Linked DNA regions of Candidatus Thiodictyon syntrophicum. The protein of the gene in region 1 interacts with the protein of each later gene in a pairwise test. Links are inferred from orthologs where the notes say so. Each region holds a gene or a part of one and is shown in the gene's direction. Other genes may lie near its edges. The genes, in order: THSYN_RS23475, THSYN_RS07630, ftsZ and ftsA.

What was found.
Region 2: the proteins of THSYN_RS23475 (region 1) and THSYN_RS07630 interact in binary tests that used the Escherichia coli proteins (3 or more experiments, as listed by UniProt). The link is inferred for Candidatus Thiodictyon syntrophicum from one-to-one orthologs.
Region 3: the proteins of THSYN_RS23475 (region 1) and ftsZ interact in binary tests that used the Escherichia coli proteins (3 or more experiments, as listed by UniProt). The link is inferred for Candidatus Thiodictyon syntrophicum from one-to-one orthologs.
Region 4: the proteins of THSYN_RS23475 (region 1) and ftsA interact in binary tests that used the Escherichia coli proteins (3 or more experiments, as listed by UniProt). The link is inferred for Candidatus Thiodictyon syntrophicum from one-to-one orthologs.

What each region holds. Positions count from the first base shown.
Region 1 is NZ_CP020370.1:5,531,908-5,540,026, reverse strand. The notes cover bases 3,095-5,873. They hold THSYN_RS23475 (rod shape-determining protein), read left to right. Parts: upstream 3,095-3,850; coding sequence 3,851-4,897; downstream 4,898-5,873. Other genes in these bases: mreC (rod shape-determining protein MreC), read left to right, coding at 5,236-5,873; THSYN_RS23480 (Uma2 family endonuclease), read right to left, coding at 3,095-3,320. Outside these bases: THSYN_RS23495 (AAA family ATPase), read right to left, coding at 1-275; Asp-tRNA(Asn)/Glu-tRNA(Gln) amidotransferase subunit GatA, read right to left, coding at 368-1,825; Asp-tRNA(Asn)/Glu-tRNA(Gln) amidotransferase subunit GatC, read right to left, coding at 1,825-2,112; more of THSYN_RS23480, read right to left, coding at 2,367-3,094; more of mreC, read left to right, coding at 5,874-6,072; rod shape-determining protein MreD, read left to right, coding at 6,069-6,557; mrdA (penicillin-binding protein 2), read left to right, coding at 6,557-8,119. UniProt on the Escherichia coli protein: Forms membrane-associated dynamic filaments that are essential for cell shape determination. Acts by regulating cell wall synthesis and cell elongation, and thus cell shape.
Region 2 is NZ_CP020370.1:1,761,406-1,769,744, reverse strand. Bases 5,341-8,339 are described here. They hold THSYN_RS07630 (RodZ domain-containing protein), read left to right. Parts: upstream 5,341-6,346; coding sequence 6,347-7,333; downstream 7,334-8,339. Other genes in these bases: bamB (outer membrane protein assembly factor BamB), read left to right, coding at 8,175-8,339; THSYN_RS07625 (YfgM family protein), read left to right, coding at 7,531-8,160; THSYN_RS36630 (hypothetical protein), read left to right, coding at 7,330-7,455; pilW (type IV pilus biogenesis/stability protein PilW), read left to right, coding at 5,508-6,350; rlmN (dual-specificity RNA methyltransferase RlmN), read left to right, coding at 5,341-5,511. Outside these bases: THSYN_RS07670 (DEAD/DEAH box helicase), read right to left, coding at 1-349; THSYN_RS07665 (H-NS histone family protein), read right to left, coding at 857-1,264; THSYN_RS07650 (acetyltransferase), read right to left, coding at 2,680-3,633; ndk (nucleoside-diphosphate kinase), read left to right, coding at 3,913-4,341; more of rlmN, read left to right, coding at 4,372-5,340.
Region 3 is NZ_CP020370.1:823,619-831,901, forward strand. Bases 1-2,943 are described here. They hold ftsZ (cell division protein FtsZ), read left to right. Parts: upstream 1-858; coding sequence 859-2,028; downstream 2,029-2,943. Other genes in these bases: ftsA (cell division protein FtsA), read left to right, coding at 1-696; lpxC (UDP-3-O-acyl-N-acetylglucosamine deacetylase), read left to right, coding at 2,360-2,943. Outside these bases: more of lpxC, read left to right, coding at 2,944-3,271; THSYN_RS03595 (DciA family protein), read right to left, coding at 3,285-3,761; THSYN_RS03600 (M23 family metallopeptidase), read left to right, coding at 3,904-4,824; THSYN_RS35160 (hypothetical protein), read right to left, coding at 4,895-5,038; THSYN_RS35630 (hypothetical protein), read left to right, coding at 5,177-5,812; THSYN_RS37170 (HNH endonuclease), read left to right, coding at 5,707-5,988; THSYN_RS03610 (GlsB/YeaQ/YmgE family stress response membrane protein), read right to left, coding at 6,317-6,571; THSYN_RS34725 (PDDEXK family nuclease), read right to left, coding at 6,893-7,060; THSYN_RS33395 (SRPBCC family protein), read left to right, coding at 7,382-7,645; THSYN_RS03615 (hypothetical protein), read left to right, coding at 7,642-8,283. UniProt on the Escherichia coli protein: Essential cell division protein that forms a contractile ring structure (Z ring) at the future cell division site. The regulation of the ring assembly controls the timing and the location of cell division.
Region 4 is NZ_CP020370.1:820,294-825,196, forward strand. The notes cover bases 1,953-4,903. They hold ftsA (cell division protein FtsA), read left to right. Parts: upstream 1,953-2,785; coding sequence 2,786-4,021; downstream 4,022-4,903. Other genes in these bases: THSYN_RS03575 (cell division protein FtsQ/DivIB), read left to right, coding at 1,953-2,742; ftsZ (cell division protein FtsZ), read left to right, coding at 4,184-4,903. In the rest of the region: murB (UDP-N-acetylmuramate dehydrogenase), read left to right, coding at 1-499; THSYN_RS03570 (D-alanine--D-alanine ligase), read left to right, coding at 780-1,718; more of THSYN_RS03575, read left to right, coding at 1,711-1,952. UniProt on the Escherichia coli protein: Essential cell division protein that assists in the assembly of the Z ring. May serve as the principal membrane anchor for the Z ring.

The sequences.
Region 1 (8,119 bases):
AGGAACGTGACTTCATCTGAGAAAATTCGATTCTGTGTTTCAAACTCGCCCGTCCATTGATATTTGTGTCCCTCGATAGTAGAGAATTCGACATTCCACTCTATCCCATTCCGCGATTTTCCTTCGGCGATCCTCTTCAAGTTAAGAAGGGCCTGAAGAATCTGCGTCTTGCCGACTCCGGAAATGCCGACGAGAAGTGTCAAGTCTGAAAAAGATACGGGCTCCAGTTCCCATTGCAGAGCCTTGTTGTGGTATTGGAACCGTTCGATTTTCATAGTGGTGTATTGCGTGTAGAGTTAGAAATTTATCTTTTCCGTCTTCGCGCTGCCGACAGTGTCGGCAGTTGCGCTCAGTGGATGGCTATTGCTCAGATCTCAAACCCCTGCGGCACCCCCAAATGCCACTCCGTCTCCCGCTGCAACCGGTGCGCGACATTGAGCAGCCGCCCCTCATCGAAATAGTTGCCGATGATCTGCAACCCGACCGGCATGCCGTCCACCGCGGCGACCGGGATGGAGATGCCGGGCAGGCCGGCGAGGTTGGCGGCGATGGTATAGATGTCGTTCAGGTACATGGCCACCGGATCGTCCATCTTGGCGCCGATGGGGAAGGCCGTGGTCGGGCTGGTCGGTCCCATGATGACGTCGACCTGCTCGAAGGCGCGGCGGAAGTCGTCGGCGATCAGGTGGCGGCCCTTCTGGGCCTTGAGATAATAGGCGTCATAATAGCCGGCGGACAGCACATAGGTGCCGATCATGATGCGGCGCTGGACCTCGGCGCCGAAGCCTTCGGCGCGGCTGCGCTTGTAGAGGTCTTCCAGGTCCTGCGGATTCTCGCAGCGGTGTCCATAGCGCACGCCGTCGAAGCGGGCGAGGTTGGATGAGCATTCGGCGGGGGCCACGACATAATAGACGGGCACCGAGAGGGCGCTGTTGGGCAGGCTGATCTCGACCACCCGGGCACCCAGGCGTTCGTATTCGCACAGCGCCGCCTGGATGCCGGCACCGATGCGCTCATCGAGCCCGGCGCCGAAATACTCTTTAGGCAGACCGATGCGCAGCCCACTGAGGTCGGCGTCCAATCCGGCCGCGTAGTCGGGCACCGGGGTATCCAGGGAGGTGGAGTCGCGGGGGTCGAAGCCGGCCATGGCCTGGAGCAGCAGTGCGGCGTCGGCGGCCGTGCGCGCCATGGGGCCGGCCTGGTCCAGGCTGGAGGCGAAGGCGATCATGCCCCAGCGCGAGCAGCGCCCATAGGTGGGCTTGATGCCGGTAATGCCGCACAGGGCCGCGGGTTGGCGGATGGACCCCCCGGTATCGGTCCCGGTGGCGGCGGCGCACAGACGGGCGGCGACGGCCGCCGCGGAGCCGCCGGAGGAGCCGCCGGGGACCCGGGTCTGGTCCCAGGGGTTTTTCACCGGGCCGTACCAGCTCGTCTCGTTGGACGAGCCCATGGCGAACTCGTCCATGTTGGTCTTGCCGAGCACCACGGCCCCGGCGGCGGCCAAGCGCTCGACCACGGTGGCGTCGTAGGGGGCGATGAAGCGGTCGAGCATCCGCGAGCCGCAACTGGTGCGCAGTCCCGCGGTGCAGAAGATGTCCTTGTGGGCGATGGGGATGCCGGTCAGCGGCCCGGCGGTGCCGGCGGCGAGCGCCTGGTCGGCCTGCGAGGCGGCGGCCAGTGCCGACTCCGCGGCGACGGTGATGAAGGCGTTGAGGCTCGGGTTGTGGCGCGCGATCCGCTCCAGGTAGTGGCGCGTCAACTCCCGGCTTGAGAAGGTCCCGGCGTGCAGCCCCGCGGCTAGTTCGGTCATGGTCTTGTCGTGCATCACTCGATCACCTTGGGGACCAGGTAGAGCCCGGCCTCGGTCTGGGGTGCGATGGCTTGGAAGCGCTCGCGCTGATCGGGCTCGGTGGGCCGATCCGGGCGCAGCCGCTGGGTCATGTGCAGCGGGTGGGCCATGGGTTCGACGCCGGTGGTGTCGACCGCGTCCATCCGGGCCACCAGGTCCAGGATGTTGGTCAGGTCCAGGGCGTAGCGGTCGCAGGCCGCGGGGCTGACCGCGAGCCGCGCCAGGTGCGCGATCTTCTCGACGTCGGATCGATCCAGTGCCATTGCGTGAGGGTCCTGAGGCGTAGGTGGGACGGCCGGCCGACGGGAGCGGCGGGCGCGTGCGTGAAGCGGCAAAAGTACCATAGGGGCAGGGCAGAGGCACGCGGGCCGCACGGCCGCGCATCCCCCGTGGGAGCGGCTTCAGCCGCGACGAGGCCGCGGCTGCTTGTAAGGTCGGGTCGCGGCTCAAGCCGCCCCCACCGGGGCCTGGGCTGACTTTGCACAGAGTATTCGCTGCCGTGCCGCCCGGGGGCCGGTCACTGCGCAGCGTTGCGGCCTGCCAGTTGTGCCTGAAGCCGGGCAAGTGCCTGCTCCGCCTCCTGGGCTCGCCGCTCGGCCTGCCGGCGCGCCTGTGCCTCGGCGGCGGCGCGGTGCGACTCGTTGTCGGCACGGTTCGATTCGGCGGCGGCGTGCTGTTCGGCCTGCTGCCGGGCCTGTGCCTGCGCGGCGGCAGCCTGTTCGGCCTCGCGTCGGGCCTGCGCCTGCGCGGCGGCATGCGCTTCGGCCGCGCGCCAGCCGGGCAGCACGAAGGCGGCGTAGACCGGATCATCGCGCAGCGTTTCGTGTGCGGGCCGGCGGCAGAGGTCGGCTACGCGAAACTGCAGGCCGGGCAAGACCCGTGAGCGGATGACGCCGTCGTCCGGTGCGATGGGGACATAGACGCCCGTTGCCGTGCGGGTGAAGAACGCCTGCTGCTCGGGCGCGCGGTGCAGGATGTAATATTCCGGGACGCCGCCGGCGGCATACTCGGCCTTCTTGACCACGGTGTCGCGCAGGATGTCGCGGCGCTCCTGATCCGACAGGGCTTCGACACAGAGGTCGAAAACGCCGCGATAGGACGCATCGAGCGGCAACAACGGCTGCGGGTTGTCGTTGCAGACGACGCCGAAATCGGGCTTGCGGATGACGGTGCCGGTCGGCAGTGGCAGCCGAAAGCCCATCTCCAGCGCGACCATCCTGGCGATGGGTCGGGCGGTCAGAAAGTGCTCCAGCAGCAGCATGAACCACTGGTAGACGAGGAAGGTCTCATAGTTGGACACCGGCTTTTCCTCCAGACGCCCGTTGTTCCATTCATAGTGGACGTCGGAGTCGAGGTAGTAGTCGCGCCAGTATTCCTCCTCCGAGACGTAGCGGCCGGCGGCAGAGGGGGGTGCGGCACCGGCCGGTTCAGGCCGCGTGCGACGCGGTTCGGCAAGGGCGGTCTGCGACATGGGCGTCTCCCGGAGCGGTGGCGGTTAGCAATATAGCCTAGCACGGGTCCCGCCGACCGAAGGCGCGGAGGCCGGCAAGGGACCGAAGGAAAACGTTCGGGACGGGGTTGCAAACCCCGTCCCGCCGGATGGGTAGGCATCGCCTACCCGCCAAGCCCCGGCGACCGCCGGAGCCGGGTACGCGATACGTATCCTGCAGCTACCGGACGTTCCCACGCGCCGGGCGTCGTTGTCGTAATCGTGGTCGGATTGTTCGATTACGACAACGACAACGACAACGACAACGTACCCGGGATCTCGGTCACCACCGTTCGGGACGGGGTTGCGCACCCCGTCCCGCGGGGAGGGCCGCCGGGCCGGTGTGCCGACCCCGGACTGCCCCGCCTTGCCGACTGCGCGCTACGTTGTTAGATTACCGCCCTCTTTTCTGATGGACTCCCCAGCGGATTCCCCAGCGGACCCCAACGGATGCACCCCGGCCCCCGGGTCGAGCGGGCGCCGTGCCCCCGTTTCTTCAAGGTAAAGACCTGATGTTTTTCAGACGTTTTCGTGGCATTTTTTCCACCGATCTGGCGATCGACCTGGGGACCGCAAACACCCTGATCCATGTGCGCGGCCAGGGCATCGTGCTCAACGAGCCCTCGGTGGTGGCGATTCGCCAGGAGCGCGCCGGGGGCCCCAAGACGGTGGTGGCGGTGGGGGAGGAGGCCAAGGCGATGCTCGGGCGCACGCCCCAGAACATCACGGCGATCCGTCCGCTCAAGGACGGCGTGATCGCCGACTTCACCGTCACCGAGAAGATGCTCCAGTTCTTCATCCACAAGGTGCACGAGGCGCGCATGGTGCGCCCGAGCCCGCGGGTGCTGATCTGCGTGCCCTGCGGCTCGACCCAGGTGGAGCGGCGCGCGATCAAGGAGTCCGCGGCCGGGGCCGGGGCGCGCGAGGTCTATCTGATCGAGGAGCCGATGGCGGCGGCGATCGGGGCCGGGCTGCCGGTGGGCGAGGCGCGCGGCTCCATGGTGATCGATGTCGGCGGCGGGACCTCGGAGGTGGCGGTGATCTCGCTGAACGGCATCGTCTACTCCAACTCGGTGCGCATCGGCGGCGATACCTTCGACGACTCGATCATTAACTACGTGCGCCGCAACTATGGCACCCTGATCGGGGAGGCGACGGCGGAACGCATCAAGCACGCCATCGGCTCGGCCTTCCCGGGCAACGAGGTGTTGGAGATCGAGGTGCGCGGGCGTAACCTGGCCGAGGGCATCCCGCGCAGCTTCACCCTCAACAGCAACGAGATCCTGGAGTCGCTCCAGGAACCCCTGTCGGGCATCGTCGGGGCGGTCAAGTCGGCCCTGGAGCAGACCCCGCCGGAGCTGGGCTCGGACGTGGCGGAGCGCGGCATCGTGCTGACCGGCGGCGGGGCCCTGCTGCGCGACTTCGACCGCCTGATCGAGGAGGAGACCGGGCTGCCGGTGGTGGTGGCGCAGGACCCCCTGACCTGTGTCGCCCGCGGCGGCGGCAAGGCCCTGGATATGCTCGACACCCGGGGCCTGGACCTCTTCTCCACTGAGTAAATTTAGCCGCAAATGAACGCAAATTAACGCAAATAGCCGCGGCACTTAAGGTATTGTGCCGGGTCGGAGCCCGGCGGCACATATAGGGTCGCAAGCGCATTATTTGCGCTCATTGGCGTTTATTTGCGGCTAAATTATCTTCTTGAGTCTGGTTGGGTTGATCAGTCCAGCGTGTCCGACGCGACGGTCTAAGGCCCCTACTTGCCGCTTGTGGCGTTTACTTACCTGGGCCGTTGCGGGCGCGGCACGCCCGGGTCCGCATCGCCTGCCCGAGGGGCACCGCTATCAAACCCCTGTTTCTACATGGACCGTCCCCCACCTTCCGGGTGATCCTGGCGGTGCTCCTGGCCATCGGGCTGGTCGTGGCCGATCATCGCGGCCGGCACCTGGGCGCCCTGCGCTCGGCCCTGGCGGTGCTGGTCTATCCGCTGCAATTGCTGGCCGACCTGCCGGTGCACTATGCCCGCGAGGCGCAGGACCGGCTGGCGGACGCGCGGCAGTTGCGCGATCAGAATGACGGCCTGCGCCGTGAGAACCTGATCCTGGGCGCGCGCTCCCAGCAACTCGCGTCGCTGGAGGCGGAGAACATGCGCCTGCGCGACCTGCTCGGGTCCTCCTTCAAGATCGGTGAGCGGGTCCTGATCGCGGAGATCCTGGCCGTGAATCTCGCCGAGTATCGCCGGCAGGTCCTGATCAACAAGGGCAGCAACTCCGGGGTCTTCGTCGGGCAGCCGGTCCTGGATGCCAATGCCGTCATGGGGCAGGTGATCCAGATCAACCCCTTCTCCGCCACGGTCCTGCTGATTACCGACTTGGACCACGCCCTGCCGGTCCAGGTCAATCGCAACGGGCTGCGCAGCATCGCGGCCGGGTCCGGGCTGGGCCACGAGTTGGACCTGCTGTATATCCCGAAGAACGCCGATATCCAGGTCGGCGACCTGCTGGTGACCTCCGGGCTGGGCGGACGCTTCCCGCCGGGCTATCCGGTGGCGCGCGTAACCTCGGTCGGGCACGCGCCGGATAACCCATTCACCAGCGTGAAGGCGGAGCCCATGGCGCGGCTCGACCGCAGCCGGGAGGTCCTGCTGGTCTGGACCCTGAGCCCTGATCAGCGTCAGGACGCCCTGAGCGGGGCCGCGCCCGGCGCGCGGCCGGCGGCGGAGCACCTGCCATGAGCAAGCCGCAGCGCGGCGGCGGCGGCGTGGTCTGGGGGAGCCTGCTCGTCGCGCTGTTCTTGAGCATCCTGCCCATGCCCGCTTGGATCGATGAGTTTCGCCCCCCCTGGGCGGCCCTGACCCTGATCTTCTGGTGCCTGACCCTGCCCGAACGGGTGGGGGTCTTCTCCGCCTTCGCGGCCGGGTTGGTGCTTGATGTGACCACCGGCGCCCTGCTTGGCCACCACGCCCTGGGGCTCGCGGTGATCGCTTACGTGGTGGTGGAGTTGCACCAGCGGGTGCGCACCTTCCCCCTGTGGCAACAGACCCTGTTCGTCTGGTTGTTGCTGTTGGTGGAGCGGCTGTTGTATCTGTGGGTGCTGGAGGCCACCGGGCAGCCGATGCCCACCCTGATCTACTGGGCGCCGACCTTCCTGGGCGCCTTGCTGTGGCCCTGGGTCTTCGTGGTGCTGCGCGATCTGGGGCGGCGGGCCGGGCTCTTTTGATGCGCCTGGACTCCCATCTGGCGGATCGGCAGCGCGAGTGGCGGCTGGTGGGGGCGCGTGCCATCGTTGCCGCGGTCCTGGTCCTGGCGGCCCTGTCATTGGTCGTGGTGCGGCTCGCGCGCCTGCAGATCGCCGACCACGAGCACTTCTCCGTGCTGTCCCAGGAAAATCGGGTGAAGGTCCAGCCGGTCCCGCCCAGCCGCGGTCTCATCTATGACACCAAGGGTGTGGTCCTGGCCGACAATCACCCCTCCTTTTCGCTGGAGATTACCGTCGAGAAGGTCGAGAACCTGTCCGCGACGATCGATGCGCTGGCGGCCATCATCCGCGTCGATGACAAGGACCGGGAGCGTTTCAGGCGCCTCAAGGGTCAGCGGGTGCGCTTCCAGGGCGTGCCCCTGCGGCTGAATCTGACCCCGGAGGAGGTGGCCCGCTTTTCGCTCGACAGCTATCGCTTCCCCGGCGTGGACGTGCGCGCCGAGCTGATCCGCAGCTATCCGCACGGGGAACTCACCGCCCATGTCCTGGGCTATGTGGGGCGCATCAACCGGGAGGAGATGGACCATATCGACACCAGTGCCTATGCCGGCACCCACTTCATCGGCAAGGGCGGGGTGGAGAAGTACCATGAGGGGCTCCTGCATGGACAGGCCGGTTACCAGCAGGTGGAGGTGAACGCGCGCGGCCGGGTGCTGCGCACGCTCGAGGGCAAGTCCCCGGTCGCCGGGCAGGACCTGCACCTGTTTCTGGACATCGCCCTGCAGCGCGCGGCCACCGAGGCCCTGGGTGACAACCGCGGTGCGGTGGTGGCCATCGACCCGCGCACCGGCGGCGTGCTGGCCCTGGTGAGCAAGCCCAGTTTCGACCCCAACCCCTTTGTCGAGGGCATCGGCAGTGCCGACTATCACGCCCTGCTCTACTCCCCGGACAAGCCGCTGTACAACCGGGCGGTGCGTGGTCAGTATCCCCCGGGGTCCACGGTCAAGCCCTTCGTCGGATTCGCCGGGCTCGCCGCGGGGGTGACCAATGCGCGCAAGACCACCTATTGCCCTGGCTACTACCGGCTGCCCGGTCAGAGTCACAGCTATCGCTGCTGGCGGCGCGGCGGGCACGGGGCGGTGGCGCTGGAGGCCGCGCTGGTGCAGTCGTGCGACGTCTATTTCTATGTTCTCGCCCACGAACTGGGGATCGAGCGCCTCAAGGATTACCTGGGCGCGTTCGGATTCGGTGCCCGCACCGGCATCGACGTGGCCGGCGAGTTGAGCGGGCTGGTGCCCTCGCGGGAGTGGAAGGAACAGGTGCGCAAGCAGCTCTGGTACCCCGGCGAGACCCTGATCGTCGGCATCGGTCAGGGCGCCTTTCTGGCCACCCCGCTGCAACTGGCCGTGGCCACCGCCACCCTGGCCAATCGCGGTCACTTCCTTGCGCCCCGCGTGGCCCGCGCCGCCCAGGTGCCGGGCGCGCCGCGGGCCCAGGAGTTGCCGGTCTTCTCCCGCACCATCGCGGCGGGCGACGCGACCCAGTGGGACCAGATCATCCACGCCATGACCCAGGTGGTGGAG
Region 2 (8,339 bases), 3.8 Mb from region 1 along the record:
CGACTTGGGGCTGCATACCAACGCCGCCGAAGACGATCGCGGAACGCAGCGGCAGGTGAATGCCGTAGGCCGCGACCCGCTCCCCGACCTGGGCCGCGAGTTCGCGCGTCGGCGTCAGGATCAGCGCGCGGGGATGGCGTTGGGGATGGCCCTGTTCGGCTAACCGATGTAAGACGGGCAGTACAAAGGCGGCGGTCTTACCGGTCCCGGTTTGGGCGCCGGCCAATAGATCATGACCGGCAAGTATCTCTGGGATGGCTTGCGCCTGGATCGGCGTCGGCCGACCGTAGCGCTGCGTCGCGACGGCGCGCAGCAAGTCGGCCCTGAGGCCGAGCGAATCGAAAGACATGGAGGCTCCGAGCCTGTTTGCCCAGGCGGCTTACCCGGCGTTGTCGGGACCGATCCAGGCAAAGTGAAAGAAAATGTACGCTCGACGGAGACGCCTGAGCGTCGAAAAAGCAATCAACCGCGAGACGGGGTGTAACGACCGCTTGGCGCCGGATCGCGCAGATTTTGGAGTCTAGACACATGCGAAGCGAAAAGCCAGCGGATTTGTTGGACTTGATCTATCCCGCGACCGAAGCCCGCTGACGCCCCTTTTACCGGACTCATTAAAGCCAATATTTTCATTGACTTAACATCACCGAGGCGGATGCCGCACCCACGCAGCGCCGACCCTGCGGAACGCTGCGACGCCACGCTGGGCGCCGCGCGATGGCCCATCGTGACCCGCTCGAAGCACACCCGCCGGGGGCACGCCTTGACGCACACCTGACGGGGATTTGCTCGCCTCATCAGCCAGGCGTCGCGCCGGTTTCGACTCGGAAATCCGGCGCGGGGCTCAGGGCGCGGGGTATCAGGCCTCGAGCACCTGGAGGTAATTGGCCTTGAACGACTCACGATCCGCCTTGACGGACGCATCGTAGCCCTGCTCCTGCATCTTCTGCTTCATCCACCCAGGCAGCACGCCACGGACATAGACATTCTCCGAGTTCTCCGGATCGACATAACGGGTGTAGTCGCGTCCGGAGGGGGTCGCACGGGGCGCAGCCGCGGCCCCACGACGACGCCGGGGCATGATCAAGGGGACGATCTCGTCGACCTCATACCCGTTTTGGCTGATCAGGTCCCTGATCTGCTGCACCACGCCCTGCTTCGCCTCTTGCCGCCGGGTGGTCAATGCCCGCTGCAATTCCGACTTGCTCTGCTCGATTTCCTCGAGCCGCTGCCGGATCTCATCAACGTTAAGGTTTGCGTACTCCACGGTGGGTACCTCCGATCTGAAAATGGATGGACTGAGTTGGTCTGCGTATCGCCGCGCATAGCTGTCACGAGCGCGCCCTTACTAATGTATTCGTTTCGCAATGAAAGTCAAGTGAGGAAGATAAAAAATACCGGACGCCGGGCCGCCGCACCGCGGCCGACGACGCGCCCCGGCACAGGCGCCGCCGGGGACTCGACCATCCGGGCGATTCAATCGCGGACAACTGCCGGCGGGCATTCCTGCGTTGGCTCGTGGCGGGGATGAGGCGCCGGTCAGGCATTCGGTGGGCAAGTATTGCGCCGCGCCGCTCGTCGCCGCCGGGGCCTTGATCATCGTTCCGGCCAGCGGCCACCTTCCGGAGTCCAAGGCTGAAGCCCTGGACTCCGGCCCGGCGCGGCCGCAACGATGATCAAGTCCGCCGCCGGGATGCCGCGCAACGCAATCCCCGCCGCCGGTACGAACGACTGATGATTGTCGTGTCTGCGCGGCTGCACCCGGATTGCGCCGGCGCGCCGTCCGGCCGCCGAAGAGGTCGCCGCGAATACGGACCCAGCCGCAATGCAATGACACGTAACTGCTGGAGCAGGCGGGCGAATGACCCAACGGACCCGGTGCTCGCGGGGGCGCCCGGGGAAGCGCGGGTGGGATCATAGGGAGGGGCAAGGCAGCGCGGCACGCCGCGCCGTCATCTCCTTTGGCGACTTCAACAATGGTGTTGGCAGCGGTCAGTCAAGACGTTGCGCTGGCGGGAAGCAGTCAGTGGGGAGCGGGACGCCGCCGACAGCGGGACCTGGACCAGGGGCGCCGGGACACTCGCGCGAGCGCTATTGGCGGCACCCGCCGGGCGGGGTTGGGTAGCGATCGGACGGCGCGGCGCCCGCTCGTGATCGTGCCGACCAGGCCAAAACTGCAGACGCGGCCAACGAATTGGTGCCCGGGGCGGGACTCGAACCCGCACGCCTCTCGGCGAGGGATTTTAAGTCCCTTGCGTCTACCGATTTCGCCACCCGGGCGCGGTCTTGGAAGCCCCGGTCCGCGCCGCCTCCCGGGGCTCGCTGCCCGCCGGGAGTCTGCCGGTTGCGATGCGGACGGTTGCTCGCCAGGGCTGCGGGGGAGTTGCCGATAGCGCCGGCCAGCCGCCGCCGCAAGCGAGCGGAGCAGTCGTGAGTGGAGGCTGAGCCCGGAATCGAACCGGGGTGGGCGGCTTTGCAGGCCGCTGCATGACCACTCTGCCACTCAGCCCAAGCCCGGCAGTATAGTGGGGACGCGCGCGCTTGTCACCAGTAAAGCCGTCCACCCTGACCAACGACCAAATGAATGCGCGCTCGCCACACGCGCACCGGCGCGGTCGCGACCCCGCCCCGCAAGGGTCGAGCGGAATCGTGCGCAAGGCCCGCGCCGGGTTCGGGATGCGGCTAGAAGGCGGCCGCGAAGGCCGCTGCGAAGCGGTCGTAGTCCGCTTCGGGCAGGTGATTGATGCCGGCCGCCGCCTTGCGTCCGCCCCCGGTCGCGAATTGGCGGCATAGTTGGTCGGCACCCGCGGGGCGGGTCAGCGGGGCGCGCACGCTCACCAGGAAGCCGCCGTGCGGCAGCCGCGTCAGCAGGGCATGAGCACACTCCGGCGCGGCCTGTGCAAGCGCGTTGGCGAAGACCCCGCTGACGCGCCGCGCCCAGGGTTCGTCGGGTAGGATGTGCAGCCGGTAGCGCGCCTGCATGAGTGTCGGCGCGGTGCCCCGCGCGCGGGCCAGATCATCCGCGTAGCCGCTGCTCAAGCGCTGGAAGGTCGGGTCCTCGCGGATGAACGCCAACGGGTCCGCGTAGCGACACAGGCGGCGATACAGCTCATCCGGGGCGCAATGCAGATCGGCCACGGCGGCGCCGTACCCATTGTAATTGATGCAGATGCCCAGTTCCCGCAGGAGCGCAAGCTCGGCCGCGGCAAGCCCGAGCGGGGCCGCCGCACGGTGCGCCGCGGCATCGAAATTGTCGCCGTAGGTGCCCACCACCGCCCAGGCGCGAAAACGCCCGCCGACGAATTCATCGACCAACAGGCTCGTACCCTTGTCCGGACTGGTTTCGATGTGACAATCAAGCCCGGGGTGGGTGGGGATCTCACCGGGGAAATGGTGGTCGAAGTAGCGCACCCGGGCGCCCCCGGCCAATATCCGGGTCAGTGCCGCACGGTTGCTGTCCAGCGCGATGTCGAGCACCGTGACCCGGTCCCCGGGGCCGGCCTCGACCCGCTCCAAAAGGGCAATGTCGCGCTTGACCCCGGTTACCAGGGTGGCCTCGCGCGGGTGCGCGAGCCGCAGTTGCCGCAACGCACAGATACCGTCCGCGTCCCCGTTGAAGACGTCGAAATAGGCCATGACTCACCTCTACTGCGGGTTAAATTTCTCGTGGGCCGGATGGACTTGCGCCCCCCGACCGGGCGCGCGGCCGGGCACTGCCGCGCGCCCGGGACGCCCGGCGCGGGCGCGTCGGCAGACACCCGGCATTGCCGGTCATCCCCCTTGCCGGTAGACTGCGCGACTTGCTTTGCGCCGGCCCGCACCGGCGGCGGCCACTGCGCCGCGCCGGGGACGACCCCGGGACCTTGCCCCATTATCGCCGCGGGCGCGCCCTCAAACACCTGATCCGGAGCCCCCATGCCAGTCGAACGCACCCTCTCTATCATTAAGCCCAACGCCGTCGCCAAAGACGCCATCGGCGCCATCCTGAGCCGTTTCGAGGCGGCCGGACTGCGCATCGTCGCGGCGCGCATGGTGCACCTGAGCAAGGAGCAGGCCGCGGCCTTCTATGCCGTGCATCAGGGCCGGCCGTTCTTCGCGGAACTGGTGGACTTCATGACCTCCGGGCCGGTCATGGTCCAGGCCCTGGAGGGTGAGGACGCGGTCGCGAAGAACCGCGACATCATGGGCGCCACCAACCCGGCCAACGCCGCCCCGGGCACCATCCGGGCGGACTTCGCCGACTCCTTTACCGAGAACGCAGTGCACGGCTCCGACGCCCCGGACACGGCGGCGGTGGAAATTGCATTCTTTTTCCCGGAAGGCCTCTGCCCGCGCACCCGCTGACCCCGACCCGGACCGGACCGCGCACCCGCGATGGATAATCCGCAAGAAGCCCAGGCCCCGGGGCCGAACCTGCTGGACCTGGACCTCACCGATTGTGAGGCCCTGGTGGCCGCGCTTGGCTTCAAGACCTTCCACGGGCGTAATCTGTTCAAGTGGATCCACAAGCATGGGGTCATCGACTATGACGCGATGACCGACGTGCCCAAACGCCTGCGCGCCGCACTGGCGGACCACGCGCTGCTGCGCCTGCCCCGCATCATCCACTCCCGGCCGTCCGCGGACGGCACCCTGAAGTGGGTGATGGAGCTGGATGACGGGCAGCGCATCGAGACGGTGTACATCCCCGAGGAGGGGCGCAGTACCCTCTGCGTCTCCTCCCAGGTCGGGTGCGCGCTGGACTGCGCCTTCTGCGCCACGGCCCGCCAGGGATTCAATCGCAACCTGCGGGTGGGCGAGATCGTCGGCCAAGTCTGGCATGCGACACGACAACTGGGTGTGGCGCCATCGAACGTGGTGATGATGGGCATGGGCGAGCCGCTCGCGAACTTCGAGGCGGTGGTCAAGGCCATGGCGGTCATGCAGGACGACCTGGCCTACAATCTCTCCAAGTTCCGGGTCACCCTGAGCACCTCCGGCATCGTGCCCAATATCTATCGGTTGCGGGAGGTCAGCGACGTCGCCCTGGCCGTATCGCTGCATGCGCCCAACAACGCCCTGCGCGACCAATTGGTGCCGATCAATCGCAAGTACCCGCTGGAGGAACTGCTGCCGGCCTGCCGCGCCTATCTCGCCGGGGATCAACGGCGCAAGATCACCTGGGAATATGTGATGCTCGACGGCATCAACGACAGTCTCCAGCACGCCAAACAGCTGATCCGACTATTGGAGGGCACCCCGTCCAAGCTCAACCTGATTCCCTTCAACCCGTTTCCCGACAGCGGCTTCAAGACCACCCCCCCGGCGCAGTTGGAGGCCTTTCGCCAACGCCTGATGGGCTCCGGCCTGCTGGTTTTCACCCGCAAGACGCGCGGTGACGAGATCGCCGCCGCCTGCGGGCAACTGGTCGGCCGGGTGGAGGATCGCACCCGCCGCGGCGAACGCCCGGTTACGGTCGGTCTGCCCACCCTCCCGCCCCCCGGCGGCGAACCGCCGCGGTGCCACGCCCGATGAACCACACGGCCATACCGGTGACCGCCCTGGTGCGGGTCCTCGCCCTCTGTGCCCTGTGCCTGGCGAGTGCGTCCTGCAGCCGGCACCAGGCCCGCGGTACGCCAAGCTCGATCGACGTACCCAACGCGACCGAGAACAGCCCGGCGGACCTCTATATCGCGATCGCCGCGGAGTACTCCCGCCTGGGGCAGACGGAAGCGGCGCTGAAAAACGCGGAAAAGGCGATCGCCGCGGACCAGCGCAACTCCGGCGGCTATTACATGCTGGCACTGATCTATCAGAAGATCGGTGAAACCCCGCTCGCCGAAGAAAACTTCAAGCGCGCCCTGGAACTCACCCCCCGCAGCCCCGAATTGCTGGACGCCTATGGCAGCTTTTTCTGCACCCTGCGGCGCTATCCCGAGGCGCAGGCCCAGTACGCAAAGGCGCTCGCCAACCCGCTTTACAAGACGCCCTGGTTTTCGCTGACCAACGCCGGCAATTGCGCCATGAGTGCCGGTGACGCCGCGGCGGCCGAGACCTTCTACCAGCGCGCCCTGACCGCCAACCCCAGGTACGGCCCGGCCTTGTACATGCTGGCCGCCATCGAGTTGAACCGCAACGATGCCAAGGCGGCCAGGGCCTACCTGCGTCGTTACCTGGACGACTACCTCAGGGGCGTGTTCACCGCCAACGCCGACACCTACCAGGCCTTGCAGTTGGCGATCAAGACCGAGCGCAAGCTGGGCAATGTCAAAGGCGCCGAGACCTACGAACAGGTCTTGCGCGACCAGTTTCCGTCCGAGAGCGCAGCCGCTAGCGCCCCATCTTCGGGACCTCCAATGAGCCCTTCGCGATGAATCCAATTCAAGCCGTCAGTTCGGACGATCAAAATGTCGTCGAGTTTTCCGAAAACCCCGGGCGCCGCCTGCGCGTGCAGCGCCAGTCCCGCGGGATCGAGATCGAACGCATCGCCGCCCAACTCCATCTACGGGTCGCAACGGTCGAGGCCTTGGAACAGGACCGCTATCAGGACCTACCGGGGCCGGTGTTCGTCACCGGCTACCTGCGTAACTACGCACGCCTGCTGGGCCTGGACGCGGAGCCGCTGATTGCCGCCTTTCGCACGGCCCATCCCGACCCGGAGCCGGTCGGCTTGCGGGTCAGTCCCCTGCCCCGGCAGGAGATCGGCAGCAGTCACATCCTGGTACGACTGATCAGCCTCGCCTTGCTGGCCGCGGTAGTCACCATGCTCGCACTCTGGTGGCAGAACCGGGCCGAATTACTGTCGTCGTTGACTCCCGGGGACGCCTCCGGCCTCGCCCTGACGACACCGGCCAACACCCCCCCGCCGCTGGACCAGACGAGCGCGCCGGCCACCCAAGGCGCCGCCGCCGCGGGCCCGGCGCTGCCGCTGCCGGCGGCTACCGGTGCCGGCCCGGAACCCGAGCGGTCGGCGGCCCTGGCCCTGCCCCCCGCGCCACCCGCCACCCAGGCCCAAGGCCCGGCGGTCGCGACCCCCGACGCGCCCCCCGATGCGACCAGGACCGGCGCCACGGCCGAGCCTGCGGCAGGTACGCCGAACGGACCCCCGGGCGAGGTCGCCATGAGCTTCTCCGCTGCCACCTGGATCAACGTCCGTGACGCCACCGGCGCGCTGATCCTCAAAGGGCAGATGCGCAAGGGTGACACCCGGGTGCTGGCCGGCAGCCCGCCCTATGCCGTTGTCATCGGTAACGCCGCGGCCTTGGGCGTCACCGTCGACGGCCGCCCCGTCGACTTGGCCGGCCGCGCCCGCGGCAAGGACGCGCGCTTCAAGTTCGACCCGAGAAGCCCCGAATGAGCGCCCCGGCCGACCCAATCAATCCGCGCCTGGTGCGCGCGGTGGACGACTATAATCGCACTGTTTTCGAGCAGATCATGTCCAACCGACGGGCCCGCCCGCCGCGCCGGCGCCGCCGGTAGCCTGGCGATCCAAGGCCACCCGCGCTGGAATCCAGCCGTTAGACGAGTGCCCATACCCCCAAAAGGAAACCGAGCGTGAGCGAATACGAAACCGACGACGAGAAGGTCGAGTCCATCAAGAAATGGTGGAAGGAAAACGGCATGTCCGTGGTGGGCGGGGTGGCGCTTGGCCTCGCGGTCGTGTTCGGTTGGCGTACCTGGACCGACTACCGCAATGGTGTCGGCGCCCAGGCCTCGGCGGCCTTCGAGCAGCTGATGGTCAGTGCCGCCGCGGGTGAGGCCGAGTCGACCGCCAAGCAGGCGCAACTCTTGGACCAGCAATACGGCGCTACCCCCTACCCCGCCTTGGGCGCCCTGGTCGCGGCCCGGGTGCTGTATGAAAGTGGCGACGCCCCAGGGGCCATGGCCGCCCTGCAACGGCTGCTCGTCAAGGCCCCGGACCCGGCCCTGACGCGCCTGGCGGCCCTGCGGCTCGCGCGCATTCAACTCGCCCAGGGCCAACTGGACGCCGCCGCGGCCACCGTCGCCGCCCATGACGACGGCGCGGCCTTCGCCGGGGACTTTGCAGCCGTGCGCGGCGACCTCGCCGCCGCCCGCGGGGACAGTGCCGCGGCACGCGCCGCCTACGAGAAGGCCATCACCGCCGGGACCGGCCTGCCCCAGTTGATCCGGCTCAAGCTCGACAACCTGCCCAGCGCCGGTTGAGGCCGACCGACATCATGCCCATTCGGCACCCCGCCCACCGCCGCGCCCGGCGCACCTGCACTGCATTGCTGATCGCCGGCATCCTGACCGGTTGCAGTTACATCCCCTGGCTCGGCGGCGAGAAGGACCCCACCCCGGCGACCAAACTCACCACCATCGTCCCCGAGGTCACCGCCACC
Region 3 (8,283 bases), 4.7 Mb from region 1 along the record:
GAGGTGGACTACCTGATGCCCGCGCCGCTGAGCGCCTCTTATTCGGTCTTGGGCGAGGACGAGCAGGAGCTGGGCGTCTGCCTGGTCGACATCGGCGGCGGTACCACCGATATCGCGGTCTTCGCCGACGGGGCCATCCGCCACACGGCGGTGATCCCGATCGCCGGCGATCAGGTCACCAACGACATCGCCTTGGCCCTGCGCACCCCTACTCAGCACGCCGAACAGATCAAGATTCAGCACGCCTGCGCCCTGACGCAGCTCGCCGGCGGCGCCGACAACATCGAGGTCCCCAGCATCGGGGATCGCCCGCTGCGCCGACTGTCGCGCCAGACGCTGGCCGAGGTGGTGGGGCCGCGCTATGAGGAACTGCTCGATCTGGTGCGTAAGGACCTGGATCGCAGCGGATTCAAAGAGCTGGTGGCCGGGGGCGTCGTGCTCACCGGCGGTAGCGCGAAGATGCAGGGCTTGATCGAACTGGCGGAGGAGGTGTTCCACATGCCGGTGCGCCTGGGCGTTCCCCGGTATGTCATCGGCATGGACGAGGTCATGCGCGATCCGGTCTACGCCACCGGCGTCGGGCTCTTGATCTACGCCGGTCAGAACCGTTTTGCCAAGCGTCCTGAACTCACTGCCGGGCGGGGACTCAAGGGCCTCGTGTCACGGACGCGCAGTTGGTTCCAGGGCAACTTCTAGCGAGGCAGAATTCGCGATCCCCTCGGGGATCGATGGGGCCGCAGCCTGCGGCCCCGCGGCATGGGATCGCAGGGTCCGTGCCGTGTCGGGGGGCGGTCCCACCATGGGGCCGTGCGGGGTTTCAGGTTTTCAATCCATAAACAGGTCGGGGGAGAGAGTGCAATGTTTGAAATGATGGATACCCATAGCCAGTCCGCCGTCATCAAGGTGATCGGGGTCGGCGGCGGCGGCGGCAACGCGGTCAATCACATGGTCGACTCCACCATTGAGGGGGTGGACTTCATCTGCGCCAACACCGATGCCCAGGCGCTCAAAGGGTCGCGGGTCAAGACCATCCTGCAACTGGGCTCCGGGATTACCAAGGGCCTGGGTGCGGGTGCCAACCCGGAGGTGGGCAAGCAGGCGGCGCTGGAGGATCGCGAGCGCATCGCCGAGGCCTTGGCCGGGGCGGACATGGTGTTCATCACCGCCGGGATGGGCGGCGGTACCGGCACCGGTGCCGCCCCGGTGGTCGCGGAGGTGGCCAAGGAGTTGGGAATCCTCACGGTCGCGGTGGTGACCAAGCCCTTCCCGTTCGAGGGCAGCAAGCGGCGACGCATCGCCGATGACGGCATTGCCGAGTTGGCCAAGCATGTGGACTCGTTGATCACGATCCCGAACGAGAAGCTGCTGGCGGTGCTCGGCAAGGACATGACCCTGCTCGGGGCCTTCAAGTCGGCGAACGATATTTTGTTGAATGCCACCCGCGGCATCGCCGAGCTGATTACCCGTCCGGGTCTGATCAACGTCGACTTCGCCGACGTGAAGACCGTGATGTCGGAGATGGGGGTCGCCATGATGGGTACCGGGGCCGCCGTCGGCCTCGACCGGGCGCGGGAAGCGGCGGAGGCCGCCATTCGCTGCCCCCTGTTGGAGGATATCGATCTCGCCGGGGCCAAGGGTATCCTGGTCAACATCACCGCGGGCAGCAGCCTGACCATGGGCGAGTTCGACGAGGTCGGCAACACGGTCCGGGATTTCGCCGACGATGACGCCACCGTGGTGCTGGGGACCGTCATCGACCCGGACTTGGAGGATGAACTGCGGGTCACGGTCGTGGCTACCGGCCTGGGGGCGCGCCGAATCTCCCTGACGATGCGTCCGAACCCGGAGGAGCCGCTGATGCGACTGGTCCCGGCGGACGGCGAGTCCGGCCCCGACTATGGGGAGATCGGGCGTCGCCCCGCCATCTACCGCAAGGCGGCAACCGCCGGCGGGAACACCGCCGAGGCGGTGGACAACGATCTCGACTATCTGGACATCCCCGCCTTCCTGCGCCGTCAGGCCGATTGATCGCGGGCGCCATCCGCGGGACCAGGGAGGGTCCCGGCGCCGGACGCGGTGGTTGGCCGCCAGGGGACGGCGCGGCGTGATTCCTAAATAGAGATTATTGGTCCGCAAGGACGCGACCAACAGCGCGGCGCTAGGGAAATCCCTTTAGATATATACTAAGTAAAAACAATACGATATAGATTTCTTGCGCATAGGACTTGATAAAGTTTCGGGAAAACCCTAAGCTTCTACCAAAGCCCGGAATCGTTCGGGCGTCACGCGGCTTTTGCCTTGGTGTCGATGGTCGGCGCCGCGGCTGACCGCTGCGGTCTGGGACTAGGGAGCCCGAATGATGGTCAAGCAACGTACACTAAAGAACGTGATCCGCGCCACCGGCGTCGGCCTTCATACCGGCGACAAGGTGTACCTCACGCTGCGCCCGGCGGCCCCCGACACCGGCATCATCTTCCGGCGGGTGGACCTGGAGCAACCGGTCGAGATTCGCGCCTGCCCGCACAACGTGGGCGATACGCGGCTCTCCACCACCCTGGTCAACGGCGAGGTGCGGGTGTCCACGGTGGAACACCTGCTGTCGGCCTTCGCCGGTCTTGGGATCGACAACGCCTATGTGGACGTGAGCGCCCCGGAGGTGCCGATCATGGACGGCAGCGCCGGACCCTTCGTCTTCCTGATCCAGTCCGCCGGGGTCGAAGAGCAGAACCGCCCCAAACGCTTCATCCGTATCAAGCGCCCGGTCGAGGTGCGCGACGGCGACAAGTACGCCCGGTTCGAGCCCTACGACGGTTTCAGCGTGGAGTTCTCCATCGATTTCGACCACCCGGCCTTTCACGACCGGGCCAAGCGGGCCAGCATGGACTTCTCCACCTCCTCCTTCGTTAAAGAGGTCAGTCGCGCCCGCACCTTCGGCTTCCTGCGCGAGATCGAAGCCCTGCGGCAACAGGGCTTGGCCTTGGGCGGCAGCCTTGACAACGCCGTGGTGGTGGACGAATTCCGGGTGCTGAACGAGGAAGGCCTGCGCTATGAGGACGAGTTCGTCAAGCACAAGATCCTGGATGCGATCGGCGACCTCTACCTCCTGGGCCATACCCTGATCGGTGCCTTCAAGGGCCACAAGTCGGGGCATTCGCTCAACAACCAGCTGTTACGCGCCCTGGTCGCAGACCAGACGGCCTGGGAGGAGGCGGTGTTCGAGGACGCCACGCACGCGCCGATCAGTTACGCCCAGCCGCTCGCGCTTGCCTGATCGCACGCAGCGCCTAGTCGAGTGGCGCGCCGGGGCGCGCCCCCTGGTGTCGGGCCGCCAGGCGTCGGAAGACGTCGGCAAGCCCGGCATCGGCCATGTGCGCGGCCGCTGCCATCAGATGCTCGACCACGGCGGGGGTCAGTCTGGTCAGGTGTTGCGCCGTCTGACGCCGCGCGACGCGCTCGCGCGGGCGGGCCCGCACCTTGACCGCGGTAATCCCGGCTCCCGGGAGCCCCCGGGCCAGTTCCGGGGCCTGATAGCGCAGCCGCGTCGCCCAAGCCGCCGCGTCGACCGTCAACGTCAGAGTTCCGTCGGCGACACTGACCTGGATACAATGCGGCCGGGCGGCGGGGGCGAGCAGATCGCGAACCTGGGCAAGCAAATGATCCTCGCGGCGCTGCAGCGCCAGACACCGGGCCACCGCGGGACTGGCTGTCAGAAGATCCCGCACATGGGCGGCGCTGGTACGACCGGGCCTTTTTTTTGCCATGACTTGAGAGGTACCACTTTTGCCTGATTCACAAAAACTTGATCCAGATCAATTGCCGGACGCTCATGAGCGCTCGCCTCGACCAGGCGGCTGTAGTATAAACAACGCTCTTCTTCGTCCTATCCACCTACAGGGGTCAGCAATGTACCACCTCGACCGTAGAAAGACCGTTCTTGGACAAACCGCCGTCGCACTGTCGGCGGTCATGTTGTGTGCCGCCGCGGGCGGCGGGGCCGGATTCTGGCTGGGGCAGCAGACCAATGCAGCCCAGAGCGACGCCCCCCCCGCCAACCACCCCAGAACCGCGGGCCTCGCGCCCGCCACCGCCCAGCCGCCGGCGCCCCAGATCGATGCCATGGCGTCCAGCCTCGGCGAGATGCAGGCGGAACTCATGCGGCTCAATGCCCTGGGTGAGCGACTGGTGGATATGGGGGGACTCGACCGCCAGGAGTTCGATTTCCGCAACCCACCGCCGCAGGGTGGGCCCGAGGAGGCGGCGGCACGGGATTATACGATCAAGGAGATCGCGAGCGAGCTAGGAAGCGTGGTCAGCCTGCTCAAGGATCGCAAGCGTAAGCTGGAGATCCTCGAAGAGGCGATCAGCGGGAAGGACCTCACCGCCAAGTCCGTGCCCTCGGGCTGGCCGATCCGCACGGGATACATCACCTCCAACTATGGGATGCGCATCCATCCGATCCGCCACCGGGCCATGTTCCATCAGGGCGTCGACTTCGCCGCACCCCAGGGCAGCCCGGTGGTCGCGGTGGCCGACGGCGTCGTGACCTTCAGCGGACGGCGCAGCGGCTACGGCAACCTGATCGAAATCAGTCATGCCAACGGCTACGCCACCCGCTACGGACACAACTCCGTCAACGGGGTGTCAGAGGGGCAGCCGATCCGCAAGGGTCAGGTGATCGGGGCCGTCGGGGCGACGGGGACTGCCACCGGACCTCATGTGCACTTCGAGGTCCGACGCAACGGCGAGGCGCTCAATCCGATGCCGTTTGCCGGCGAGCAGGGCGGCAGCACACTGATGGCGGCCAATTTCGCCAATCTGCGCTGATCCCTGGTCGTAACCACCAACCGAAGGGGCCGGTCTTCCGTGGCGCAGACCGGCCCCTTTGTCATTGGCCTCAGGGTTTTAAACCGCGAGCCGCGAGTTGCGCCCGCAGTTGCGCTAGTTCTCGTTCGGCCTCCTGGAGCGTTTGCGTCTGCGCCTCGGCCCGCAACTCCGCCTCCCGCCATTCGGGGAGCACGAAGTCGGGCTTGCGGATCACGGTCCCGGTCGGCAGGTTGAAGCCTAGCAGAGGGCAGCCTTGGTGGTCCGGTCATCGACCGTGGATTGTCGAAATTGACTTCGCTCTGGTGCGGGTATATAAACCAAGAAACGGCTTAGATGTCCCGGTCGGGGGGTGATGGTGCAAGACCGTTGGCTTTCGCTCGACATCTTCGCGCTCCGTGACTCGGTGGTCGATGAGTACAAGCGCTTCGCGACCTCCTTCACCACCATCCAGGCACCGGACATCAAGTCCCAGGTCGAGGGCATCTACGCCAACGCGCGGTATTGGCCAGAGCCGCTCATCCAGATCAACCCCATCATCTCCGACGCCGGCCACGCGTACGCCACGCTGGCGCCCGCGGGGCAACGCACCATCACTGAGGACGGGCAGCAGTTCCTGCCGGGGCACCCCGACAAGCGCCTGTACCCAGTTCGCTTCTGTCGTGACTGCGGGCACGAGTACCACCCGGTCCGGCTCGCCGACGACGGCGCAGGCCAGGTTCTGCTGGCCCGCAGCATTGATGACGCCCCGCCCGCGGCGGATGAGGAGTTGCATTCGTTACCGCGCCCGCGAGCCGGTAGGCTCGGCCCATGGGATCGCCGAGTTGCACTCGGCGCCGCGATCTCGAGCCTCGTGCCGACCCGCAAGACTTGCGCGCGAGCCACATCAAGCCCTGGGCAGACTGCGACACTGATGCCGAACGGCTGGACGTTTTCAACGGCCTGCTGCTTGCTCCGCAGCTCGACGCGGCCTTCGACCGCGGCTTCGTGACCATCGACGACGCCGGCCGGGTCATCGTCTCGGGCTTGCTCGATCCCGCCTCGCGGCAGGTGCTGGGGCTCGACCGGCCCCTGTGGGTCCAGCGGCTCGTCGATCCGCATCGCGCGTTTCTGGCGTGGCACCGCGAACGCGTCTTTCGCGGTAGGACAACGGTGAGTGGCGAGTAGCGAGTAGCGAGTGGCACCTGGCGAGCAGCCACGCCCGACACACCGGCGCGGTGCTTCATGTCGGCGCTGCTGCGCCGGGTCGTTCCGACCCCGGCTATGCTCTTGGAGGGCCTTCGCACCCTACCGCGGCTGGATGCAGGACCCTCCGCAGGCCCGGGACAGACCAGGGTTTCCTGATTTCGTACCGATCAATCGGCGTTTTTCGCCGGTTGCCGGAAGGAACCCTTGGTCTGTCCCAGGTTTCATGCACGGGCGCGGGAGCAGGCCAACCGCGGGGCGGAGGGCCCTGGCGCGCGAGTCGCCGGCCGGCCCACCCCGCGGAACCGGATCAGGACCGCCGGATCAAAGCGAGCACGAACAGGAGCACGGTGGCACCGATGAGGGCGGCGCCCAGTGTTCCGTGCCAACCAGGGTACTGAGTGGCGAGGTTGAACTGGGCGAAAACCATGCCGCCGTAATAGGCGCCCAGGGCGCCGGTGGCGAGGTTGACGAGTTGGCCGAACGCACGGCGCCCCGTCAGGAGGGCGGCAAGCCATCCGAGCGCGGCGCCGGCCGCGAGATAGCTCAGGCTGATGAAATCCATGGGAGTCTCCGTTTGGTTTAGGGTGGATATCGAGCAAACCTCTGGGGGACGCACGGGCGGGTGTCCCAGGGGCTGCCACGGGTGCGCCAAGCTTAAGCACTGGCGCGTCGGCATTTTACCCCCAATGAGCGCTGTTTAAGAAACGCCGTGATGCCCCGGTGCGCAGCCGCGAGGGAGATCGGCCGTGCAATGGGTGGGTCAGGGCCTGTTCCGCAGGGCGCGATCGACGCGATCTCGACCTCTGACCCGGAGTCCGGGCTTTCCTGCCTGAACCGCAACCCCAGCACCCTGTCTGGAATCACTCGGGGCGACCAACGACTCTCAGGGGGTGAAGAATGCCTGACGCTCGGGCTCCCGGTGCAGGATGTAGTACTCGGGCACCCCCCCGGCGGCATACTCGGCCTTCTTGGTGACCGTGTCGCGCTCGCTGCCGCGGCGTTCCAGGCTATCACTGTCGGCACTGAAGGCCCACGCCGGGGAACCGCTCAAGGTTATCGGGCTGGAGGGCAAAGCCTCTGGAGGGGCGCAACGGGGACCTGGGTGCGGCGCTTCCAGTCGCGGTTGCGGCTTGACATCCCGGCAGTGACGCGGGAGCGTGGGAACGAGGGGCTGGCCGCCGGCTGAAGCCTCGACCTCCCGTCGGGGGCGGCGTGGCGGGTCAGGGCGGCGGGGTCAGACCAGGGGGCGGGTCGGCGTCGGGGAGGCGGTAGAGGGCGAGGCGGCCCATGGTCAGGGGGACGGAGGTGACCTGATCTCCACCAACACTCTAGACTGGGCCCCATCGGCTCAAGCGCACAGTCGAGGCTTGCGATGCTGAAGACGATCGAGGTAGAAAGCGACGATTGGAGAAGGGGGCAATCGACAGCAGGTCACTGGCGTTGTACCAGGCGTCCGGATGCGATGGTCGAGGTTGAATATCAGCTCCACCTCGAGCCGAACGGCGAGGTGCCATCGTGGCTGGCGAACTCGGTGGTCGTGGATGCTCCTTACCAGACCCTGCTGCGGCTTAGAGCCGAGATCATGAAGCCCGAAAATGCACCTGCCACCTATCAGTGGCTGAGGGAGAAACCGTGATATTCACATCAGAACCGGACGCTATCGTCAATAACCATGACCTTCAGAAAAAGGAACTGGCCGACAGCATCGGCAGAAATATCGTGCCGTTTTATGAACACTGGCTGGCGCGCTCACGGTTGCCGCCATTGGTGTTCAGTGTTTTGTTGGGGTTGATATTCCTGCTGATCCATTCTTTTCTGGCTTTCCAATATCAAATCAATATTTTCCGGGACTTCAGCTATCTGCTCGCCATCATGATGATGCTGTGCATGTTCCTTATTTTCCGGGCCACCGATAAATTAAAAGAGTTTGTCGTCGATCTTATCGATTTATCCGGACTCGGCGAGCGGGAGTATGCCGATATATTTGTGCTCAAATTGAGTGAGATCGCTGGATACAAGTTGCTTTTTTTCGGTGTCTGCGTCGGCTTGCTCAATGTTCTGATGGGCATTGCATTCGGCATCTGGTATCGCCACCCGGTGATGATAATTTCGCTGTGCCTGCAGTTTTTCATGATTGGATTGCTGTGCGGAATGGCCTTGCGCGGACTGCTGGTGGTGATCAAGCTGGTGTGGTCCCTGCAACATGACCGGCGCATCGATATAAATTACATGCATCCCGATGACTGCGGTGGTACGCTGATCGTCGGGAAGGTG
Region 4 (4,903 bases), 4.7 Mb from region 1 along the record:
GATGAACGCCGGGGCCTGGGGCGGGGAGACCTGGACCCACGTCGGCCGGGTGCGCACCATCGATCGGACCGGCCTGGTGCGCGAGCGCACGCCGGCCGACTTCGACATCGGCTACCGGGATGTGCGCGGCACCCCGGGCGAATGGTTTCTCGACGTGGAGCTTGAACTGCAACCGGGGGATGGGGCGGCCGCCATGACGCGGATGCGCGCCCTCCTGGACCAACGTGCCCGCACCCAGCCCACGGGGCTGCCGAGTTGCGGGTCGGTGTTCCGCAACCCGCCGGGGGACTACGCGGCCCGGCTGATCGAGTCGGTCGGACTCAAGGGCTACCGGATCGGCGGGGCTCAGGTCTCGGAAAAGCACGCGAATTTCATTATCAACACGGGCCCGGCCACGGCCCGGGACATCGCCGGGTTGGTGGATCATGTGCGGTGCGAAGTCGAGCGCCACACCGGGGTGCGGCTGAAACCCGAGTACGTCAGTGTCGAAGTACGTTAGTACGGGAGTACGGACGGAGCGACGAGGCCCGTGAGCTACCTCTTAGTAACGAGTCAAGAACAAGTTAAGCGCTATCGTTGTCGTTGTCGTAATCGTAATCGGAGAAGCGATGCACTTCAGGGTGCGAGAGAATCCGGGGCGCTACGATAACCTCGATTACGACAACGACAACGATAACGATAACGACAACGACAACGAAAATGGCGCGATAGGCAGTCCCTAGTGAACCGTTCCTTACCGTACTAACAACATACTAACGTACTTCTTCAAAGCGATTGAAATGACATCACTCATCAATCAAACCCTTCTTGAGCGGTTCGGCAAGGTCGCGGTGCTGTTGGGCGGGCGCGCCGCCGAGCGGGAGGTTTCACTCACGAGCGGCAACGCGGTGCTGCGCGCACTGTGCCGCCAGGGTGTCGATGCCCACCCGCTGGACCCGGACGAGACCGTGCTGGAACAGTTGCGGGCGGGCGGGTTCGATCGGGCCTTCATCATCCTGCACGGCCGCGGTGGTGAGGACGGGGTGATCCAGGGCGCCCTGGAGACCATCGCTATGCCCTATACCGGCTCGGGGGTCCTGGGGTCCGCCCTGGGGATGGATAAGTACCGCACCAAGCTCGCCTGGGCCGGGGCCGGGCTGCCGACGGCCGACTCGGTCCTCCTGCGCGAGGAAGCGGACCTGGCCCTGGCGGCGGCCATCGGCTTTCCGCTGATGGTCAAGCCGGCCCACGAGGGGTCCAGCATCGGGATGGCCCGGGTCGCGGACCCGGCCGCCCTGGCGGCGGCCTGGCGGAGCGCGCGCGAGTACGACCCCTTGGTCATCGCCGAGCGCTGGATCGCCGGCGCCGAGTACACCTGCGCCATCCTGGGGCGTGAGGCCCTGCCCATCATCCGGCTCGAGACCCCCCACGCCTTCTATGACTACGACGCCAAATACCGGGCGGACAGCACCCGTTACCTGTGTCCTTGCGGTCTGTCCGCGGCGGATGAGGCGCGCTTCCGGCAACTGGCCCTGGACGCCTTCGACGCCGTCGGGGCGAGCGGCTGGGGGCGGGTCGACCTGATGGTCGATGCGGCGGGGGCGCCATATTTACTTGAAATCAATACGGTTCCTGGCATGACCGACCACAGTCTGGTGCCCATGGCCGCACGGGCGGCGGGCCTCGACTTCGAGACCCTGGTGCTGCGCATCCTTGAGACGAGCCGCGAGCGTGTCTGAACCAACCACCGCCCCGGCCGAGCCGCCGCTCGATTCGCTGCCGACGCCGCCACCGGCGCCGCGGCGCGCCCGCCTGCGCGCCCTCACCGGACTCACGTTGCTGGGAGCCATGGTGGGAGGCGTCTGGGCCTTCGGCTATTGGGAGCCCCGACTCCTGCCGGTGCGCACCATCGAGGTCCAGGGGGAATTGCACCATCACTCATCCGAACTGCTGCGCGAGACCCTGGGCCAGCGGCTGCAAGGCGGCTTCCTCACCGCCGACCTCAATGACCTGAAGCGGGCCGCGGAGGGCTTGCCCTGGGTCGGCGGGGCCAGCATCCGCCGCGTGTGGCCCGACCGGCTCCAGGTGCGGGTGCTGGAGCATCGGCCGGTGGCACGCTGGAAGGGCGACGGGCTGGTGACCGCCGAGGGCGTCGTGTTTCGCCCCCGCGGCCAGGTCCCGGCCGGGTTGCCGCTGCTCGAGGGCGACGAGGCGCGCGCCCGTGAATTGGTCGAGCGCTACCTCAAGTGGCGCGACGCCCTGATGTTGGCGGGCCAACTCATCGACACCCTGGGCGTCGATGCCCGCGGGGCCTGGCACCTGGACCTGGTCTCCAATACCCGCGTGGAACTGGGCACCAACGATATCGAGCGGCGCCTGATGAGGTTCATCGCGGCCGTCCCCCAACTGGAAGCGGCCGGCCGCGCCCGGGTGGTGGACCTGCGCTACAGCAATGGCTTTGCCGTCAAATGGGCGGGCAGCGCGGTCGCCGCGGCGCCGGAGCCGGTACCGCCCAAGACCGCGCCGCCGACGCATACCAAGGCCCGGAAAAAGGGCGCGACGGCGAACACGGCGACCAAACAGACGCGGACACCGACCCAGGCACAGCGACCGGCGGCGGCGAAAGAGCGCCCGCGCCCGCGAACAGTGGCCGCGCCGACCAAGGCACGGGCCCAGACACCACCGCCGCCGCGGCACCCGCCGCCGGCACCGGTGCGCGCATCGGGGCGTGCACTGACTCAGGCGGTCCCGGGGCGACCCTAGGCGAAACGGCAAGAGCGAACAGGCAAACGGGGGGAGAAACGGAATGGCACGACGCAACGACAAAAATCTATTGGTGGGGCTGGACATCGGCACCTCGAAGATCGCCTGTCTGGTGGGCGAACTGAAAGACGATGACCAGATCGAGATCATCGGCATCGGCACCAGCCCCTCGCGCGGCCTGAAGAAGGGCGTGGTGGTGGACATCGAGTCCACGGTCACCTCCATCCAGCGGGCGGTCGAGGCGGCGGAAGCGATGGCCGGGTGCGACATCCACTCGGTTCACGCGGGGATCGCCGGCAACCATATCAGCAGCCGTCCTTCCAACGGCAGTACCCCCATCAAGGAGCGCGAGGTCAATCAGGCCGACGTGGACCGGGTACTCGACAACGCCCGGGCGGTTGCGATCCCGGCGGACCAGCAAATGCTCCACCTGGTCCCCCAGGAATTCATCATCGACGGCCAGGAGGGTATCCGCCAGCCGATCGGGATGTGCGGGGTACGGCTGGAGGCGCGGGTGCTCATCGTCACGGGCGCGGTGAGCGCGGCCCAGAACATCCGCAAGTGCATCGGCCGCTGTGGGCTGGAGGTGGACTACCTGATGCCCGCGCCGCTGAGCGCCTCTTATTCGGTCTTGGGCGAGGACGAGCAGGAGCTGGGCGTCTGCCTGGTCGACATCGGCGGCGGTACCACCGATATCGCGGTCTTCGCCGACGGGGCCATCCGCCACACGGCGGTGATCCCGATCGCCGGCGATCAGGTCACCAACGACATCGCCTTGGCCCTGCGCACCCCTACTCAGCACGCCGAACAGATCAAGATTCAGCACGCCTGCGCCCTGACGCAGCTCGCCGGCGGCGCCGACAACATCGAGGTCCCCAGCATCGGGGATCGCCCGCTGCGCCGACTGTCGCGCCAGACGCTGGCCGAGGTGGTGGGGCCGCGCTATGAGGAACTGCTCGATCTGGTGCGTAAGGACCTGGATCGCAGCGGATTCAAAGAGCTGGTGGCCGGGGGCGTCGTGCTCACCGGCGGTAGCGCGAAGATGCAGGGCTTGATCGAACTGGCGGAGGAGGTGTTCCACATGCCGGTGCGCCTGGGCGTTCCCCGGTATGTCATCGGCATGGACGAGGTCATGCGCGATCCGGTCTACGCCACCGGCGTCGGGCTCTTGATCTACGCCGGTCAGAACCGTTTTGCCAAGCGTCCTGAACTCACTGCCGGGCGGGGACTCAAGGGCCTCGTGTCACGGACGCGCAGTTGGTTCCAGGGCAACTTCTAGCGAGGCAGAATTCGCGATCCCCTCGGGGATCGATGGGGCCGCAGCCTGCGGCCCCGCGGCATGGGATCGCAGGGTCCGTGCCGTGTCGGGGGGCGGTCCCACCATGGGGCCGTGCGGGGTTTCAGGTTTTCAATCCATAAACAGGTCGGGGGAGAGAGTGCAATGTTTGAAATGATGGATACCCATAGCCAGTCCGCCGTCATCAAGGTGATCGGGGTCGGCGGCGGCGGCGGCAACGCGGTCAATCACATGGTCGACTCCACCATTGAGGGGGTGGACTTCATCTGCGCCAACACCGATGCCCAGGCGCTCAAAGGGTCGCGGGTCAAGACCATCCTGCAACTGGGCTCCGGGATTACCAAGGGCCTGGGTGCGGGTGCCAACCCGGAGGTGGGCAAGCAGGCGGCGCTGGAGGATCGCGAGCGCATCGCCGAGGCCTTGGCCGGGGCGGACATGGTGTTCATCACCGCCGGGATGGGCGGCGGTACCGGCACCGGTGCCGCCCCGGTGGTCGCGGAGGTGGCCAAGGAGTTGGGAATCCTCACGGTCGCGGTGGTGACCAAGCCCTTCCCGTTCGAGGGCAGCAAGCGGCGACGCATCGCCGATGACGGCATTGCCGAGTTGGCCAAGCATGTGGACTCGTTGATCACGATCCCGAACGAGAAGCTGCTGGCGGTGCTCGGCAAGGACATGACCCTGCTCGGGGCCTTCAAGTCGGCGAACGATATTTTGTTGAATGCCACCCGCGGCATCGCCGAGCTGATTACCCGTCCGGGTCTGATCAACGTCGACTTCGCCGACGTGAAGACCGTGATGTCGGAGATGGGGGTCGCCATGATGGGTACCGGGGCCGCCGTCGGCCTCGACCGGGCGCGGGAAGCG